Regions from separate parts of the Faecalibacterium sp. 3 genome, predicted to be linked through region 2. Evidence: predicted binding sites of a transcription regulator. Region 2 holds the regulator's gene; the other holds the start of a gene.
The links. The regulator HrcA, encoded in region 2, represses chaperone genes, less so after heat shock. The targets are predictions, from matches to a motif close to TGTTAGCACTCNNNNNNNNNGAGTGCTAACA.

Region 1: ACNSPV_RS12985 (Hsp20/alpha crystallin family protein) is a predicted target of HrcA. The motif match lies at 3,526-3,556, and genes of this name have one in related genera.

The regions. Positions count from the first base shown of each region.
Region 1 is NZ_JBLWFN010000001.1:2,749,104-2,756,638, reverse strand. Features, by position in the region: gene gnpA (1,3-beta-galactosyl-N-acetylhexosamine phosphorylase) at 1-1,324, shown strand, start outside; partial or broken gene ACNSPV_RS13010 (type I restriction enzyme endonuclease domain-containing protein) at 1,474-1,608, shown strand; gene ACNSPV_RS13005 (ADP-ribosylglycohydrolase family protein) at 1,653-1,991, shown strand; gene ACNSPV_RS13000 (purine-nucleoside phosphorylase) at 2,156-2,980, shown strand; gene ACNSPV_RS12995 (PfkB family carbohydrate kinase) at 2,993-3,190, shown strand; gene ACNSPV_RS12990 (pyridoxal-phosphate dependent enzyme) at 3,132-3,452, shown strand; gene ACNSPV_RS12985 (Hsp20/alpha crystallin family protein) at 3,690-4,154, shown strand; gene ACNSPV_RS12980 (YitT family protein) at 4,404-5,261, shown strand; gene ACNSPV_RS12975 (alcohol dehydrogenase) at 5,369-6,403, shown strand; gene ade (adenine deaminase) at 6,576-7,535, shown strand, end outside.
Region 2 is NZ_JBLWFN010000001.1:1,087,690-1,095,224, reverse strand. Features, by position in the region: gene ACNSPV_RS05110 (type I restriction-modification enzyme R subunit C-terminal domain-containing protein) at 1-156, shown strand, start outside; gene ACNSPV_RS05105 (NifB/NifX family molybdenum-iron cluster-binding protein) at 869-1,279, opposite strand; gene ACNSPV_RS05100 (GNAT family N-acetyltransferase) at 1,416-1,502, opposite strand; gene ACNSPV_RS05095 (aminoacetone oxidase family FAD-binding enzyme) at 1,579-2,835, opposite strand; gene ACNSPV_RS05090 (stage V sporulation T C-terminal domain-containing protein) at 3,037-3,579, shown strand; gene hrcA (heat-inducible transcriptional repressor HrcA) at 3,979-5,052, shown strand; gene ACNSPV_RS05080 (nucleotide exchange factor GrpE) at 5,049-5,678, shown strand; gene dnaK (molecular chaperone DnaK) at 5,780-7,535, shown strand, end outside.

The sequences.
Region 1 (7,535 bases), 1.7 Mb from region 2:
GGATTTTCAGGCCTTCCAGCGCCGCGAGGTGGCAAAGCTTGCCAAGGAGATGGTGGATATCACCCACGCGTGCGGGTGCGAAGCCATGATGTTCCTCGGCGATCACTGGATCGGCACCGAACCTTTCATGCCGGAGTTCAAGACCATCGGACTGGATGCCGTAGTGGGCAGCGTGGGCAACGGCTCCACCCTGCGCCTGATCTCTGACATTGAGGGCGTGAAGTACACCGAGGGCCGTTTCCTGCCGTACTTCTTCCCCGACACCTTCCACGAGGGCGGCGACCCCGTGCGGGAAGCCAAGGAGAACTGGGTTACAGCCCGCCGCGCTATCCTGCGCAAGCCCATCGACCGCATCGGCTATGGCGGCTATCTGAAACTGGCCTTGCAGTTCCCGGAGTTCGTGGACTACGTGGAGAGCGTCTGCAACGAGTTCCGCGAACTGTACGAGAACATCAAGGGCACCACACCCTACTGTGTCAAGCGAGTGGCCGTGCTGAACTGTTGGGGTAAAATGCGGGCTTGGGGCTGTCACATGGTGCATCACGCCCTCTATTACAAGCAGAACTATAGCTATGCCGGTGTCATTGAGATGCTGTCCGGTGCGCCCTTTGATGTGAAGTTTATCAGCTTTGAGGATATCAAGAACGACCCGCATCTGCTGGATTCGTTGGATGTCATTATCAATGTCGGCGATGCCGACACCGCACACACCGGCGGCATCTGGTGGGAAGACCCGGAGATCTCCTCCGCTATCCGCAAGTTCGTCTGGAACGGCGGCGGCTTTATCGGCGTGGGTGAGCCTTCCGGTCACCCGTATCAGGGCCACGTTCTCCAGCTTGCCAGCGTGCTGGGCGTGGAGGAAGAAAACGGCTTCACCCTCAACTACGACAAATACAACTGGGAGGAGCACCCCGACCACTTTATCCTGCAGGACGCCGACCGGCCCGTGGACTTTGGCGAGGGTAAAAAGAACATCTACGCCCTCGAGGGCACCGAGGTGCTGGTGCAGCGAAACAAAGAAGTGCAGATGGCGGCACACGACTTCGGCAAGGGTCGTGCCGTGTACATCAGCGGTGTGCCTTACAGTTTTGCCAACAGCCGCACCCTTTACCGCGCTATCCTGTGGAGTGCCCACAGCGAGGAGGAACTGCATACATGGTTCAGCTCCAATTATAATGTAGAAGTTCACGCCTACGTCAAGAACGGCAAGTATTGTGTGGTGAACAACACGTACGAGCCGCAGGACACCACCGTTTACACCACAGACGGCAGCAGCTTTGCTCTGCATCTGGATGCCAACGAGATCAAGTGGTATGAGATCTAAGTTCTCCTTTTCATAAACGAACACAACGGGCAGCTCTGTTACCAGAGCCGCCCGTTGTGTTTGCTGTATCTGCCGATAACTCAACCTGTGTCAATCGAACGCTGCAATGGAGATGGCTGGAAACGCAGAAATTCAGTAATGCAAGCGTAATAGACCTGCAGAAAAAAGAAACTGCCCGTGCGAGTATGCGTAAGATGGTGAAGCACTTGCTGAAAAAATATAAGTATCCACCGGAAGATTATGATACGGCAATCAGCACGGTCATTAGCCAGTGTGAGATGTGAACTGACAACATGGTAGTATGAATTGTATGAAATGTCGTTGATTTGTGCTTGACAATCGGATTCCTTATGTGGAGCAGACCTTCGGTTATGACCTGAACCGCACCTGCGATGAAATTCGGCCGACCTATCATCATGTGGAGACCTGTCAGGAAACTGTGCCGGAAGCCATCATCGCTTTTCTGGAAAGCGTCAGTTTTGAGGATGCACTTCGCAATGCAGTTTCTCTGGGCGGCGACAGCGACACCCTTGCCTGCATCACCGGCGGCATTGCCGAAGCTTTTTACGGGATGCCGCAGGAACTGCGGGACGAGACTTTGAAACGTCTGCCGGAGGATATCCGGGAAGGATATGAGCTGTTTCGGTGGAACATCGGCCAGAGATAAGACATTCGGAGAACCAAGGAGCAGATACAACACACTCGTGATGTGAAGTATCTGCTCCTTGGTTTTTAATAAGACTCGATGGAGGGCGTCTTGCATCGGCCTGAGAAATCCGATATACTGAATCCAGAGAGTATATCGAATTTTTGGGAAAAGGAGAGAACGGTATGGAACATCTTTATGAAAAGGCACTGGAAAGTGCGGAATATATCAAGACGCACACGAAAAAGCGCCCGAAGATCGCGGTGGTGCTGGGCTCCGGCCTTGGCAAGCTGACCGCGGACTTTACGGACACGGAAGAACTGTCCTACAAGGATATCCCCAACTTCCCGGTATCCACGGTGGCAGGACACAAAGGTGCATTGTTGGCTGGCAAGCTGGGGGACACGGAAGTCTACGCCATGGAAGGCCGCTTCCATTTCTATGAGGGCTACTCCATGAAGGAAGTCTGCTACCCGTTCTATGTGTTCAAGCTGCTGGGCGTGGAAAAGGTGGTGCTGACCAATGCATGCGGCGGCATCAACCGGGAGTTTGCGCCGGGCACCCTGATGCTCATTACCGACTTCATCAACATGATGGGCACGAACCCCCTCATTGGCCCCAACGATGAGCGCTTCGGCCCCCGCTTCCCGGACATGACCGAACCTTACAGTCTGGAACTGCGGAACCTTGCCAAGCAGACTGCCGATGAACTGGGCATTGCCTACAAGGAGGGCGTTTACATGGGCTTTATGGGCCCTTGCTATGAAACGGCGGCTGAAATTCGCGCCTTTGCGGGGATGGGAGCCGATGCCGTGGGCATGAGCACCGTGCCGGAAACCATGGTCTGCAACTACATGGGCATGAAGGTACTGGCCGTCAGCTGCATCACTAACATGGCCACCGGCATCCAGACGGTCAAGCATAGCCACGCCCGTGTGCTGGAGATCGCAAATCAGGCAGGCGATACCCTGTGCCGATGGCTGGGTGCGGTGATTCAGAGAATGGAGTAAAAAAGATATACCATGAAAATCCTTTCGTTTGGTTCCCTCAACTACGATTATACCTATGAGGTCGAGCACTTTCTCGCGCCCAAAGAGACCCTTGCAGCCAAGTCCATGCAGCGGGGCTTTGGAGGGAAAGGCGCAAACCAGTCTATCGCCTTTGCACGAGCTGGATTGTCAGTATGCGCAGATCATAGATGGCGTTTTGCCGGCGTATGATGTGCCGGAAAGCGCACTTTCCGACTATCTGCGGCCAAACTGGAGCGATGCGTGCATCAATGTCCGCACCGAGGAAGCCTACGAAACGGCCCATGAGGTGCTACGGGCGGAAGGACTGTTTCTAGGCACATCGGCAGCAGCGGCTTTGCACGCAGCGGTGCAGGTGGGCCGCAGACCGGAGAATCAGGGAAAGAACATCGTGGTCATCGTCCCGGACAACGGCATGAAATATCTGTCTACGCCGATGTACCGGCAGAAATGATAAAAACACGATGATGCGACTGAATTTTGAAAAGATTGCATAGGATTTTATAAAAGTATTATTCTTTTATGAATTTTAGCGCTCTTCTATTGACACTGCTAATTAACGGTGCTATAACAGTGGCGTGCTCAGGAGGAAGGGCAAAAGGAGAGCCGCAAGGCTCCCCGGAAAGCCTTTCTGAGTGGACGCTTCAGATTTTTTGCCCCGACCCGAACGCCGGGATTGGAGGAATGATTTATGCTTATGCCGACTGTTTTCCATGAAAACCTGTTCGATGATTTCTTCGATCCGTTCTGGAATGACGCTGCACTGGAACGTGCTATGAACCGTGAGGCTCGTGGCGCCTTTGGTAAGCGTGGTGCAAACATGATGAAGACCGATGTCAAACAGACGGACAATGGCTACGAAGTAGCTGTTGACCTGCCGGGCTGCAAGAAGGAAGACGTCCAGATGGAACTGGACGACGGCTACCTGACCATTCAGGCAGTGCGCAGCCACAGCAACGACGAAAAGGATAAGAAGGGCCGCTATCTGCGGCGCGAATCCTTCTCCGGCACCTGCGCACGCAGTTTCTACGTGGGCGATGTGAAGAAGGAAGACATCCACGCAAAGTTCGAGGATGGCGTCCTGCACGTCGAGCTGCCTGCTCCTCAGCAGACGAAGGCTTTGCCTGAGAACCCGAACCTGATCGAAATCGAGTAAAACGCCGGTCGTGTGCGCCAAAGCACAACGCACATAAGATGCCCCCGGAGAGCCGCAACAAGCCCTCCGGGGGCATTTTTGTTTCGCTATCTTTTCCGCAAGGGAAAATCATGGTATACTGAGAACAGCAACTCGGAATTTATGGAGGTACTTCACTATGGAATACAAACGCTTTGGCGGTAAGCTCCTTGTCCGCATCGACAAAGATGAGGAGATCGGTGAAACAAATTTGATTTTAGGGGGACAAAGATGAGTGATGTAAAAGGAAAGACCGGCGCAGTCCTGAGGGAGACGGCAGTCCTGACCGGGGCGGTGGCGATCATTGCGGCGGGTGTTTTCTTTTTTCTGGTGCCGAGCCATACATCCGTCAGCAGCATTTCCGGCCTTGGCATCGTGCTGTCCAATTTTGTGCCGCTGCCCTTGTCGGTCATTACGATGATCCTGAACGTCGTGCTTCTCATCATCGGGTTCTTTACCTGCGGCAGAGAATTTGGCGCAAAGACCGTATACACCAGTGTGCTGCTGCCGGTGTTTCTGGGGCTGTTTGAAAAGCTGTTCCCGGAGTTCGGCTCGATGACCGGCAGTCAGGAGCTGGACGTGCTGTGCTATATTCTGGTGGTCAGCGTCGGGCTGAGTATTTTGTTCAACCGCAATGCATCCTCCGGCGGGCTGGATATCGTGGCAAAGATCATGAACAAGTACCTGCACATGGAATTGGGAAAAGCCATGTCTCTGTCGGGAATGTGTGTGGCGCTTTCCGCGGCCCTGGTCTACGATAAAAAGACCGTGGTGCTGAGTATCCTCGGTACTTATTTCAACGGCATCGTGCTGGACCATTTCATCTTTGATAACAGCATCAAACGCCGCGTCTGCATCATCACCGAAAAAGAGGAGGCGCTGCGTCAGTTCATCCTCCATGACCTGCACAGCGGTGCGACCATGTACGAGGCCATCGGTGCATACAATCTGGAAAAGCACAACGAGATCATTACCATCGTGGACAAGAGCGAATATCAGAAGCTGATGAACTTTATCAACCGGGAAGACCCCAAGGCTTTTGTTACCATTTACAATGTGTCCAGCATGCAGTATCAGCCCAAGATCTGATCGGCGGAGAGCTGCCGCAAAGGGCGGGCCTTTTGCGGCTTGCTCTTTGCCATAGCTGCGTGGTATACTCAAGTCCGGAAAGATCAAAGCGCATGGAGGAAATAAGCATGCTGACCTATACCTATGTTTCAGAGGGAACGTTTGCCCTGATGGAAAAACCAAAGCCGGTGCTGCAGCACGAGCGGGACGCCATTGTAAAGGTGACCCTTGCCAGTATCTGCTCCAGCGATCTGCACATCAAGCACGGCAGCGTGCCCCGGGCGGTACCCGGCATCACGGTAGGGCACGAGATGGTGGGCATCGTAGAAGAAGTGGGCAGTGCGGTGACCAATGTGAAACCCGGCGACCGGGTGACGGTGAACGTGGAGACCTTCTGCGGAGAGTGCTTTTTCTGCAAAAAAGGCTTTGTGAACAACTGCACCGATCAAAACGGCGGCTGGGCGCTGGGCTGCCGCATCGACGGCGGGCAGGCGGAGTACGTCCGGGTGCCCTTTGCGGATCAGGGGCTGAACAAGATCCCGGACGGCGTTACCGATCGGCAGGCGCTGCTGGTGGGCGATGTGCTGGCCACCGGCTTTTGGGCGGCACGCATCTCGGAGATCACCCCGGAGGATACCGTGCTGATTTTGGGCGCAGGGCCTACCGGCATCTGCACGTTGCTGTGCGTCATGCTGCACAGCCCCAAGCGCATCATCGTGTGCGAAAAGGACGAGAACCGGTTGCAGTTCATCCGTCGGCACTACCCGCAGGTGCTCACGGTGCAGCCGGAGGACTGCGCCGCCTTTGTGCGTGCCCACAGCGACCACGGCGGGGCCGATGTGGTGCTGGAGGTGGCAGGGGCAGACTCCACCTTCCGGCTGGCATGGGAGTGTGCACGGCCCAACGCCGTTGTAACGGTGGTGGCGCTGTACGATAAGGCACAGACCCTGCCGCTGCCGGAAATGTACGGCAAAAACCTCACCTTCAAGACCGGCGGCGTGGACGGCTGCGATTGTGAAGAAACGCTGCGTCTCATCGCAGAAGGCAAGATCGATACCGAACCGCTCATCACCCACACCTACCCCCTGCGCCGGATCGCAGAGGGCTACGAGCTGTTTGAAAAGAAACGGGACGGCGTGATCAAGGTGGCAGTGGAGTGCTGACGGTCTGCGCCAAGGCACAACGCACATAAGGTGGCCCCGGAGAGCTGTAACAAGCCCTCCGGGGCCATTTTTGTTTCCCGACATCTTTTCCGCAGCGGCAAGGCGTGGTAGAATAATGGCAGAACCAATCCACAGGTGAGAAAATCGAACTTCAGAGAGAGGAGATGTTTCTATGCAGTCTGATGAGCTGAAACGCCGGATCTCGGCAGGCAGAGGAGATGCTTTGGCTGATCTGGTTTTGAAAAATGCCAGAATTGTCAATGTGTTTACCGATGAGATCGACACCGCTGATATTGCCATCAGCGGAAATTCGATCGTGGGCGTGGGAACGTATCATGGCCGGAAAGAAGTTGATCTGCACGGCAAATATGTCTGCCCGGGCCTGATCGATGGGCATATCCACATCGAAAGCTCCATGCTCTGTGGTCCGGCTTTCGAGCAGGCAGTGCTGCCCCACGGTACCACTGCGGTGGTCACAGACCCACACGAGATCTCGAACGTTGCGGGGCTGGAAGGCTTGGATTTTATGCTGGAAACGACAAAAAATCTGACCCTTTCGGTTTATTTCATGCTGCCCTCCTGCGTTCCGGCCACGGATCTGGATGAATCCGGTGCGGTGCTGAACGCAGAACAGCTCCGGCCTTACTACGGCGATCCCCGCGTGCTGGGGCTTGCGGAGCTGATGAATGCCTATGGGACGGTGCGCTGTGACCCGAAGATCCTGCAGAAGATCCGCGACTGCACCGAAGCGGGAAAGATTGTGGATGGACACGCACCGCTTTTGAGTGCTAAGGACCTGAATGCTTATATTGCGGCAGGCGTTCAGTCCGATCACGAGTGCTCCAACATCGAGGAAGCCATGGAAAAACTCCGGCGCGGACAATACATCATGATCCGGGAAGGAACGGCTGCCAAAAATATGGAGGCCCTGATGCCGCTGTTCCGGGAGCCCTATTGCAGCCGCTGTATGCTGGTGACGGATGATAAGCACCCCGGTGACCTGCTGGACAGCGGCCACATCGATTCCAACATCCGTAAAGCGATCCGGCTGGGCGCAGACCCAGCAGTGGCCGTCAAAATGGCAACGCTGGTCCCGGCACAGTATTTTGGGTTCAAGCAGCGCGGTGCCGTA
Region 2 (7,535 bases):
GAGCAGAACGGTTATGTGGAAAGCAAAGCGGTTCTGATGAAACCACCCTTTGACCAGCCCATTCTGTTTACCCGCCTGTTTGATGGCAAAACAGGCAGTGAGCTGATGGATACGATCAATTCGGTGAAAGAGAATGCCACCCATGTGACCGCATAAAGTAGTGGAATGTACTGATAAAAACCGGTATAATACGCTTGAACTTTTCAAGAGATATCGGTATCAATATCAGTTCCGCAGCATAAACGTTGCACAGCTATATGGCGTTCAGAAATCTCGTGCATCCTCTATTATCAAGAATCTTATCAAGCATGGATTGGTGACGTCACCAGAATATGGCGTATACCAATTTGTGAAGAAGTAACACCGCTATCAACAGGTGGTTTTTGAAAACCAAGCGGTGAAGCTGTTATAGCCCATGGAACGTCTTAATATAATTTGAATTATCATAATCGAAATTATATTAACCGCTTGTGCAGAAATGCCCACTCCCCTGAGAACTCCTCAGACGAGTGGGCATTCTTCTTTCCGTGTATCAAATTTACCCTTGCGGTCACTCAAATCGCCACCAAGTCATGGATGCTGTCCGGCAGATTTTCTTTTACCGGCACAAGAAAAAGCTGTCTTGAGCATATGTGGGTCGCTGATATGGAGTTTGCCGTTGCTCCTGAGATCGTGGATAGCAGCCCTCCGAAATCACTGTTTTCTCTGCACAGAAACAGGATCACGCTTCTGATTGAAATATTACTTGATTTGAAATCGAATGTTAATTTCTGCGAGAAAATGAGCCGTGTATTTCAAACAAAAACCGCCCACATCACAAACGATGCAGGCGGTTTTCTCGGGGGAGTAAAACGGAAATCAAAAAGTGTTAGTGACAATTTCCGGTACAACCACCCTTGTCCTCGTGACAGGAGTGTGAGCCGCAGCTATGACCATCTTCATGGTCATGATGGTCGCAGTGGGCATTTGGATCAAAAACAAGATTTCCTGCAAGGTAATCCGAAACAACGCTGTCAGCTGCGCCAGAAATGCCGCCAAACAGCTGAATCCCGGCCTGTGCAAGAGCGTTCTGCGCACCGGCACCAATACCGCCGCAGAGAACGACATTTACACCGTTCTGAACAAGGAAGCCCACCAATGCACCATGGCCCTGCCCATTGGTAGAAACGACCTCGCCGGTCGGAAGCTGACCGTTTTCGATGTTATAGATCTTGAACTGTGCAGAGTGTCCGAAGTGCTGGAACACCTGACCGTTTTCATAAGGGATTGCGATTTTCATAACTGAGTCTCCTTTTGATTTTTAGCGTTTATCAGAATAGTTGCAAATTTGGATGGCCGAACCATGCTCCATCCGCTGAAAGCCGTGCTTTTCATAGAACGGGACATTCTTTTCGTCCTCTGGCATTCCCTCAATATTATAGGTAGTTCTTATATTTTTCTTTGATACGTTCCAGCATCTCTCCGGCAATGCCCTTCCCCTGATAATCAGGATGTACCAGCACATAGTGAATTGTTTTGTTACTTGGTGGTGAATGGAACGGCAGCAATATACGGCGGTGCCGCTCATCTCCCGGACGGCTATTTTTTCCGCTGCCGCTGAATGCGGCGGGCGGCGTCCCGCCCGGCTGCGATCCCACTGCCGAAGGCCCAGTGCAGATTGAAGCCGCCACAGCTGCCGGCGCAGTCCAGCGTTTCGCCCACAAAATACAGGCCCGGGCAGCCCTGAAACTGAAAATGCGCATCCACTTCCCGCAGCGAGAGCCCGCCGCCGGTCACCTGCGCCTGCTTCCAGCCGCAGGGCGTCAGGCCCTCAAAGCGCCAGTGCTTGGCGGTGTGGGCCAGTTTCTGCCACTGTCCGGCAGTGAGAACGGCGGGAGCGTTGCCGTCCCTTAGCCCGGCGGCAGACCACACAGCGCAGCCCAGCTTCCGGTTCAGCAGGCCCAGCCAGAACCCGGCAGGGCTGTCCCCTGCCGTCTGGGCGGCATGGGAACGGAACAGGGCGGTCAGCTCTGCTTCGTCCAGCGCCGGAAAAAGATCCAGCTCCACCGCAGGAGCCTTTGGACTGCGGCCCGGTGCCAGCAGGCCGGACAGCTGCATGATACAGATGCCGGAAAGGCCATAGTCGGTGAACTGCACCTCGCCGGTCTCTGTGGCCAGCACACGGCTTCCGTCCAACAGGGAGGCCGCGGCCTTGGCGCGGATGCCGGCCAGAGTCTTGTTGGGCTTTGCGCACTGCAGAGCGGTCAGACAGGGATACAGCGGCTCCGTTCTGCCGCCGCACTGGGCGGCGAACCGGGTGCCGAAGCCGTCGGTGCCGAACTGCGGCCCGGCGGCACCGCCCATGGCGCAGATGACGGCATCCGCGCGCAGGGTCTCGGTGCTGCCCTCTGCCGTCTCGAACTGCACAGCGTAGCCGCTGCGGCTCTGGCTCAGGGTGCGCACGGTGCAGCCGGTGCGCAGCTGCACATGGTGCTGCGCAAGGTGGTGCTCCAGCAGGGCCAGCACGTCCGCTGCCTGATTGGAATAGGGATAGATGCGCCCCGCTTCGTCGGTGCGGGTATAGAGCCCCAGAGCGCGGAACCAGCCCAGCGGGTCGGCTGCATTCACAGCGTCCAGCAGCGGGAGCAGCGCCGCCGGGTCGGCCGTGAAATACCGCTCCGGCGCGATGCCGGTGTTGTCCAGATTGCAGCGGCCGTTGCCGGTGGCCAGCAGCTTTTTGCCCGGCCTTGGGTTGCGTTCCAGCACGAGCACCTGCGCGCGGGGTGCACTTTGTGCGGCGGCCAGCCCGGCGGCCAGCCCGGCGGCACCGCCGCCAAGAATGAGGATGTTCGGCATCCTGACACCTGCCTTTCTCAGCAGAATTTCAGAAGCTGTCCTCATAAGCAGGGTGCTGTGCTTATGAAAACGGCTTTTGGTATCATTGTAGCAGAACCCTGCCGGAAACGCAACGAAGGGGCAGCTTTCCGTAGGTATAAATTGCCCGGGCTGACAGATACTAGAGGTGCAGGCATTTTCAAGGAAACGGAGGAGCCAACAATGAAAGCAACAGGTATCGTGCGCCGCATCGACGAGCTGGGACGGGTGGTGATCCCCAAAGAGATCCGCCGCACCCAGCGCATCCGCCGCGGCGACCCGCTGGAGATCTTCACGACAGGCGACGGCGAGGTGATCTTTAAAAAGTATTCCCCCATTGGCGAAATGAACGCAGTGGCAGCCCAGTACACCGAGGTGCTGAGCAAAAGCTTTGCGCTTACCACCTTTGTGGCAGACCGGGACCGCATCCTCACGGTGAGCGGGAGCGGCCGGCGGGAGCTGGCCGACCGCAGCATCAGCCAGCCGCTGGAAAAGCTGATGGATGGCCGCAGGCTGTACCAGTGCGAGGGCATTGCGGAAAAATGCATCCTGCCCTGCGAGGGCTCGCCCCGGGTGGTGCTGTGCGCCGCACCCATCATTGCGTCGGGCGATGTGATCGGCGTGGTGGGTCTGCTGACCGAAGACCGCACCGCTGTGCCGGACGCCGCCCAGCTCAAGGCGGTGAATGTGGCGGCAGCGTTTCTGGCCAGACAGATGGAGGAGTAAGGCAGGACGATTTTGAATGCGCGCCGCGCTGCTTTGCGCATATTGCGCATATTCAGCGGAAAAATTATTTATAATAGAGCAATGCCGGGCGGTCTGCGGACCGCCCGGCATTGCGTTTTCACGGGTGGGGGTCGTGGCGGCAAACGGTATTTGCCGCGCTGCTTTCCGCGAAAGCGCGGCGCAGCGGGAAGCGGGCTTGACCCCTCAGACGCTTTGGCAAAACCGGAAAGCCTGACGTACTGCCAGGGCCACACCCCCTTTTTATGACAGAATTATGAATCTTTGATAACATTTTTCCAAGGGGCTTGACAGCACCGGAAAATTGGCTATAATGGTCTTAGCACTCAGGAACAAGGAGTGCTAAACAAACAAAGCGAACGCAAAAAGGAGGCAGGCGCTATGACGATGGATGCACGCAAGCAGCGAGTCTTGCAGGCGATCGTGGCGCTGTATGGTCTCGAAGGCGAGCCCGTTGGCAGCAGCGTGCTGGCAAACTACTTTGACATGGCAGTTTCCAGCGCAACGCTCCGCAATGAAATGGCGGCGCTGACAAAGCTGGGCCTGCTGGAGCAGCCCCACACCAGCGCGGGCCGTGTGCCCAGTGCCAAGGGCTACCGCTACTACCTTGATAATCTGCTGACCGACGATCAGCCGCTGGACCGCGTGAGCCGCGCCCGTGTGGATGCGGTGTTCGCAAGTCTCGACCACGAGCCGGAAAAGCTGGCGCAGGGTGCAGCCCGGGCGCTGGCCGCCATCAGCGGCTGCACTGCCGCCATCAGCACCCCGTGTGCAGAGGATCTGTGCATTGCCCATTACGAAGTCGTTCAGGTGGGCCGCAGCGCAGCCGCTGTGCTGGCCGTGACAACTGCCGGTTACGTCCGCACCCGTGTGGCGCGGGTACGCACCGGCCTCTCCCGCGAGAATGCGGCGGCTCTTGCCGCATTGCTGAACCGAAACCTCACCTTTGTGGCGCCGGTGGATCTTTCGCCCCGGCTGCTGGCAGAGCTGTGCAGCCAGATCGACCCGGAGCTGGTGCCTGTCATCAGCGCGGCGGCGGCCATCCTGCAGGACTCCGTCAAGCCCCACGTATTTCTGGGCGGTGAGCAGTATCTGCTGGACTGGCCTCAGCTGGACGGCAAGGTGGGTGACATCCTTACCCTGCTGAACGACGAAGAACAGGCAGCGGCCCTGATCGCACCTCCGGCAGAACGCAGCGAGAGCGTGCTGCTGGGCGAGGATCTGGAACCGCAGATCCCGGGCCTGTGCATCGTGAGCGACCGGTATCTGGTGGGCGGAGGCCTGTGGGGCTCCATTGCATTGATCGGCCCCACCCGGATGCCCTTCCAGAAACTGATGCCGCTGCTGCATTACTTTGCAGACCAGCTGGGCGAGGGCATGAGCGGCAAACGAAAAGACACCCCACAGGCTGCCGTACCCCGGCGGACTGTGATCTATAAGGAGGATCTGGAATGAGCGAAGAAGCAAAAAAGACGGCTCCGGCTCAGGAAGCGGAGCAGCCCGAAACGGCTCCCGAGGAGAAGGCCCAGCAGGCAGCACCCGAACAGGAACCTGCTGCTGAAGCTGCCGACCCGAAGGATGATAAGAAGAAGGATGGCGGCTGGTTCAATAAGAAGGCCCGTGAGCTGGAAGCCATAAAGGCAAAGCTGGACGCGGCCGAAGCCAACGCTGCACAGGCCAAAGACCAGCTGCTGCGCATGGCTGCCGAGTACGAGAACTACCGCAAGCGCTCCACCCGCGAAGCCGACCAGAAGTTCAACGATGGCATTTCCTTTGCGGTGAACCAGATCATCCCCATTCTGGACACGCTGGAGATGGCAGCCAACGCCCCCACCACCGACGAGAACTACAAAAAGGGTGTGACCATGACGCTGGACAAAGCCGCCAAGGCGCTGGACGTCCTCCATGTGGAGGAGATCGAAGCGCTGGGCAAGCCCTTTGACCCCAACTTCATGAACGCGGTGCAGCAGATCCCCGCCCCGGACGGACAGGAGAGCGGCACCGTCATCACGGTCTACCAGAAGGGCTACAGACTGGGCGATAAGATCGTCCGCCATGCGACCGTTGTGGTGGCCGAGTAACAATGCAGAAACCCGCAGGGGTTTTGAATATAATATCCGCTTACAAACATTTGAGCATCACATAAACAATACGATTTGTTCTTTCGAGAGGAGTTTTCATTATGAGTAAGATCATTGGTATCGACCTTGGTACTACCAACAGCTGCGTGGCTGTCATGGAGGGCGGCGAGCCCGTTGTTATCGCAAACTCTGAGGGTGCACGCACCACCCCGTCTGTGGTCGGCTTTACCAAGACCGGCGATCGTCTGGTGGGTCAGGTCGCAAAGCGTCAGGCCATCACCAACCCCGAGAACACCGTTGCTTCCATCAAGCGTTTCATGGGCACCGATCACAAGGTGACCCTGAACGGCAAGGAGTACACTCCCCAGCAGGTCAGCGCTATGATCCTGCAGAAGCTGAAGGCTGACGCCGAGGCTTATCTGGGCGAGTCTGTTACCGAGGCCGTCATCACCGTTCCTGCCTACTTCAACGACAGCCAGCGTCAGGCCACCAAGGACGCAGGCACCATTGCAGGCCTGAACGTCAAGCGTATCATCAACGAGCCTACTGCCGCTTCTCTGGCATACGGCATCGATAAGGAAGAGGACCAGAAGATCATGGTCTACGACCTGGGCGGCGGCACCTTCGATGTGTCCATCATCGAGATGGGCGACGGCGTCACCGAAGTTCTGGCCACTAACGGTGATACCCATCTGGGCGGCGATGACTTCGATGAGCGCATCATCAACTGGATGGCAGATGCCTTCCAGACCGAGAACGGCATCGACCTGCGCAAGGACAAGATGGCTGCTCAGCGTCTGAAGGAAGCTGCCGAGAAGGCAAAGATCGAGCTGTCCAGCGCAATGAGCAGCCAGATCAACCTGCCCTTCATCACTGCCGACGCTACCGGCCCGAAGCATCTGGATATGACCCTGACCCGCGCAAAGTTCAATGAGCTGACCGCTGATCTGGTGGACCGCACCATGGGCCCCGTCCGCAAGGCTCTGCAGGATGCAGGCCTGCGTCCCTCTGACCTGAAGAAGGTCCTGATGGTCGGCGGTTCCACCCGTATCCCCGCTGTCTACGATGCAGTCAAGAAGGAACTGAACTGCGAGCCCTTCAAGGGCATCAACCCCGATGAGTGCGTGGCTGTGGGTGCTGCCATTCAGGGCGGCGTGCTGCAGGGCGACGTCAAGGGCCTGCTGCTGCTGGATGTCACCCCGCTGAGCCTGGGCATTGAAACTCTGGGCGGCGTGTGCACCAAGATCATCGACCGCAACACCACTATCCCCACCCACAAGAGCCAGGTGTTCTCCACCGCTGCCGACAACCAGCCCTCTGTTGAGGTCAACGTGCTGCAGGGCGAGCGTGAGTTCGCACGCGACAACAAGAGTCTGGGCGTCTTCCATCTGGACGGCATTGCTCCGGCTCCCCGTGGTGTGCCTCAGATCGAAGTTACCTTCGATATCGATGCAAACGGCATCGTGAAGGTCAGCGCAAAGGATCTGGGCACCGGCAAGGAGCAGAACATCACCATCACCGCTTCCACCAACATGTCCAAGGAGGACATCGACAAGGCTGTGAAGGAAGCTGAGCAGTTTGCTGCCGACGATAAGAAGAAGCGTGAAGAGGTCGATATCCGCAACGGTGCCGACCAGATGGTGTTCCAGACCGAGAAGATGCTGAAGGAGAACGGCGACAAGCTGCCCGCCGACGTCAAGACTGAGGCTGAGAGCAAGCTGGCCGACCTGAAGACCGCTGTTCAGTCCGGCAATGTGGACGACATCAAGGCAAAGCAGGAAGCCCTGAGCCAGGTGTTCGAGAAGATGTATCAGGCAGCTGCTGCCGCACAGCAGGCCGCCGGTGCACAGCCCGGCC